2 regions of the Paenibacillus sp. YIM B09110 genome follow, and region 1 is predicted to be linked to the other one. Evidence: riboswitches for the same ligand, from Rfam matches in the RefSeq annotation. Region 1 holds a riboswitch; the other holds the start of a gene.
The links. Region 1 has a riboswitch for ZMP and ZTP ahead of V8F51_RS06870 (bifunctional 5,10-methylenetetrahydrofolate dehydrogenase/5,10-methenyltetrahydrofolate cyclohydrolase). Riboswitches for the same ligand answer to the same signal wherever they lie in the genome.
Positions count from the first base shown of each region.

Region 2: linked by a shared signal. The riboswitch ahead of rpiB (ribose 5-phosphate isomerase B) and the one ahead of V8F51_RS06870 (bifunctional 5,10-methylenetetrahydrofolate dehydrogenase/5,10-methenyltetrahydrofolate cyclohydrolase) in region 1 are both predicted to bind ZMP and ZTP.

Region 1 covers NZ_JBANSP010000004.1:34,783-36,983, forward strand. Annotated here, with positions in the region: gene V8F51_RS06870 (bifunctional 5,10-methylenetetrahydrofolate dehydrogenase/5,10-methenyltetrahydrofolate cyclohydrolase) at 35-880, opposite strand; ZMP/ZTP riboswitch at 937-1,016, opposite strand; gene V8F51_RS06875 (phosphotransferase family protein) at 1,113-2,051, opposite strand; gene V8F51_RS06880 (nucleoside hydrolase) at 2,054-2,201, opposite strand, start outside.
Region 2 covers NZ_JBANSP010000034.1:3,311-5,511, reverse strand. Annotated here, with positions in the region: gene V8F51_RS28455 (TIGR01440 family protein) at 2-619, opposite strand; gene rpiB (ribose 5-phosphate isomerase B) at 625-1,086, opposite strand; ZMP/ZTP riboswitch at 1,269-1,350, opposite strand; gene V8F51_RS28445 (low molecular weight protein arginine phosphatase) at 1,423-2,001, opposite strand.

The sequences.
Region 1 (2,201 bases):
CCATTGTTATCCACTCATTTCAAAATTATTTTTGTTAAATTGCACATTTTTCAGCGGCTTCAACGGTATGTTTGAGTAAAGTAGCAATTGTTACTGGCCCGACTCCTGCTGGTACAGGTGTGATTGCGTAAGCGTTCTTTAAACAAGCATCATAGTCAACGTCCCCTAAGTTACCTTTGTTATAACCAGCGTCAATTACTACGGCACCTGGTTTAATCCAATCACCTTGAACAAATTTCGGTTTACCAACAGCAGCAACAACAATATCGCCTAATCGAACGATATCTTCCAGATTGGTCGTTTTAGAATGGCAAGTTGTCACCGTTGCATCCTTGTTTAAAAGCATTGCGGATACAGGTTTCCCAAGGATTGGACTTCTTCCAATGACAACTGCATGTTTTCCTTCGATAGGAATATTGTAGTACTCCAAAATAGCAAGAATAGCTGCTGGTGTACAGGAAGGATAGTCAGCCAAGCCAAAAGCATTTTGAGCAAAACCTTGAGTGGTTACACCGTCTACATCCTTTTCAATACGGATGGCTTCAAATGCAGCTCTCTCGTCTATATGATGGGGAACCGGATGCTGTAACAATATTCCATGAACAGTAGGCTCATCATTAAGTTTATTGATTGCAGCAATTAATTCATCCGTTGTGGTACTCGAAGGAAGATCAACTCGTATAGAATGTATACCGATTCTTTTGCAAGCATTTCCTTTCATTCGTACATAAGTAGCTGATGAAGGATCGTCACCTACTAGAATGGTGGCCAGACATGGGACAATCCCTTTGCCAGAGAGTTCCTTTACTCTAACAACTAATTGTTCCTTCATATCGTCAGCAACTCGATTACCGTCAAGTATTAATTTTTCTACTTTCATGTTATCAGCCCTTTCTATTCTGCTTGAAACATAAAAAGGTAAGGGGATATCCCCCTTACCTCTGCCCAGGCGTACGGCTGTATGAAATATGTGCTCCCTCGTGGTTTCCCACTTTACGCCAGTCACACATACCTAATAATGACTTTAACTTGATTATAGTCCGAAAATTCAAATAAAAGCAAGCGTTTCAGGATAGCTATTACATAGTCAAAGCAGCCATTCCAATTAATTGCTAGTCCATAATCATCTTAACCGCTTTCTTCGCGTACGCAGCATAGGGTTCGATCAGATCAGGGCTTCGATAAATGGCCCACCTGAGTTTATCGAAAGATCTTAATATCAGTATATGTCTAGAGTCATCAAGGTCCTTTTCACTTATACCGTAACCGTCTATAAATGCTTCGAATTCCTCACTGTTTGGACCTTCGCTATGTATATAGCGCTGCATCAGATAGATAATATCTCCATGCGGTACCGTGCTTACTTCGGCGCAGCCCCAATCTATTAACATAACTTGTCCAGCCTGAGTGACAATCGTATTCTTCAATGAGATATCTCCATGAATTAATCCGAAGCGGTACGTTCTTTCCTTCATATTTCCGAACAGTTTACGCACTCTCTGCGATTCCACAGGAGAGATTACCCCCAGTCCAATCAGTGGATCAAGTTCCGTCAAACTATTGATATTATATTGCACATACCCTAACCAACTGCCATCCGATCCTGCATGAGGAGGTGATTGAAACTCACCATGGACGGGATCAATCAGATTTTCCCCATATCCCTTCACCTGAATGGAGTGAAAACGTTTGGCATATTCGCCAAGCTGCCTCCAAATACTAGATTTGGGAACCGAACTGTCCAGCCCGTTTTCTCCATCTACGAAGGTTTGGATCATATACGCAGTGTCATCTGTTATACCAATAGACAGCACCTCTGGTCCTGGAATGCCAACCGCAGCAGACTGTTCGATACACCATCTTTCTTTGAAATAGCTTGAATATGATCCTATATCGTTCATACGCACAACTACTTTACAGTTCTCTGTCTCAACTACACAAACCTGATTTACAATGCCTTTATCTATGATCTGATATGAAGTTTTCACTTGCTCAAGAAGAAAATCGCTTGCAAATCGTTCCGCTCGTTTAACGGCAGAACCAGTAATCATCTCTACCTTCCCCCTTTAACTCCCGGAACAACTTCACCTTGATTAAATTTAATAAATAGCTCCAATTTCGCATAGAAGTCCTCTAATATAAATCGCGAATCCACACTCCGGTATACCCGTATCTTGCGATTTCCCAGTTTGCGCTTATAT
Region 2 (2,201 bases), on a different contig from region 1:
ATCAGTCGCATGTGCCGCTCGTTTGCTCCGGCTTTGCCGCAGCTTCATCAAACTCATACACGGCGCGGATGCCGCCGATCAGCTTCGGTCTCGTGAACGCCATCGTAACATGGGCGCCGCCGATGCTCTTAATCGATGGCCGAACCGGTACGGCAACGCGCTTCAAGTGCATCCCAATCAGCGTATCGCCGATATCGATGCCCGCATGTGCCGCCACCGTCTCGACTAGACAAGCTCCCGGGAGCGTCCGATAAGCGAATGCGGCCATTGAACCGCCCGCCTTCGGAATCGGAACTGCCGCTACAAGCTCCAGACCGAGCCGCTCAGCAACCGGCTGTTCGATAACAAGCGCGCGATTCAGATGCTCGCAGCATTGATAAACGGGATGAAATCCGATTTCCTTGCGAACAGCCTCGACACCGGCGAATATTCGCTCGGCGGTATCCAGCGTGCCTGCCGTTCCGATGCGCTGACCAAGCACCTCGCTTGTACTAACACCTATAACGAGCAGCTGTCCAGCCGACAATCCGCCAGCCGAAGCAAGTTCCCTTATGATCGTTTCTACATTCGAAGCAATCGACTCCAGCGGATCGCGAACATTCATATATGCTTCCGTCATATCGATTACACGGATTTCGAAGCAAATTGTTGTTCGATTTGAGCTAATTTATTCAATCGGCCCTGGTGGCGCTCACCTTGCGAGAACGGCGTTTCCAACCAGATACGAATGATTTCCTGAGCGACGCCCGGACCAATTATTCTCTCACCCATGGCAAGCACGTTCGTATCGTTATGCTCGCGAGTCGCTTTAGCTGAGAAGAGATCATGAACAAGCGCACAGCGAATGCCCTTCACTTTATTAGCGGCAATCGACATCCCAATGCCCGTCCCGCAGATCAGAATGCCGCGATCGGCTTCTCCGTTCGCAACGAGATCACATACAGGAAGCGCGTAGTCCGGATAATCAACCGATTGACTGCAGTCGCAGCCTACATCGACAATTTCATGTCCCAACGATTCAATGAAGGGCACGACAACATCCTTTAGCACATAGCCGGCATGATCGGCTCCAATTGCAATTTTCATAGGTTTTTTTGACCTCCCTCGAACTCAATTACAGTCTTATTATACCTGCATTTGTCAAGCGTAAACGGCCGATCAGGACTATAGGCTGTTCAGCGTTCGTTTCACGGAGAATTCTAAGCGGCTCATAAGAAGACAGACCTTATGAAGACAAAAAAAGAGCATGACATGCTTGTTAGCATGTTGCTCTTTGCCCAGGCGACCGGCCGTATGATCCGATGCTCCACCGTGGTTAGCCCACTTCCGTCGCCAGTTACATCGGAAACCTAATTTGTATTTTTATCATAGCCGATAAACGACAAAAAATCAATCAATTGCAAACACCTATGACAGTGCGATTTATCGCTTGGAAATCTTATCAAGCAAACGGACAAGCGCCGTCTCGATTTCCTGCGCGCAGCTAGCATATAAAGCAAATGAGCCGCCGAACGGATCAGCGATGTCGAAGTCAGGAATGCGCCGTTCCAGTTCAAGCAGACGCGTGCGTTCCAAGGACGTAAGCTGCTGACCGAGAGCCTGCTTCATGTGCATGTCCGTATAAAGCCCTTCAAGCTCCTCAATATCGGCAAGAACACGCTCGTCTATGTTGGTGTATTCCTTAAGCGTATACGTCTTGTCAACCGCTTCAGGAAACCATTGAAGCAGCCCTCTCTTATGTCCGGAGGTCATCGTCAATATAAGATCTGCCCATTCAACCGCTTCAGCGGTCATCGCTCTGGAAGATCCCTTATGATCGATATCGCGTTCGCGAAGCGTGTCCAGCGCATGTTTCGAGACTGGAAGTCCGTCAACCGTCGATACGCCTGCGGAACGAACAGCAACCGTAATCCCTTTCATATGGGCCATTCGTTTCAGCATCGCTTCCGCCATTGGGGAGCGACATGTATTGCCGGTACACACGAATAAAATACGTTTCATGCCTGCTGCCTCCTTATCATGTCGCGTTAAGGTGAAACGGCTGTCGCCGTCCTTTGGTGGCGCTGCGCGTTTCATTCCGAGAAATATAGAGAAAGTATGGCTTAATGATATACTTTCCTATATTTCAAGCGTAACCGACTATCGCCGATTTTTGGCGGCAAAAGCTAATTTTTAAAAAGATTTTATAAAACTAATATTCC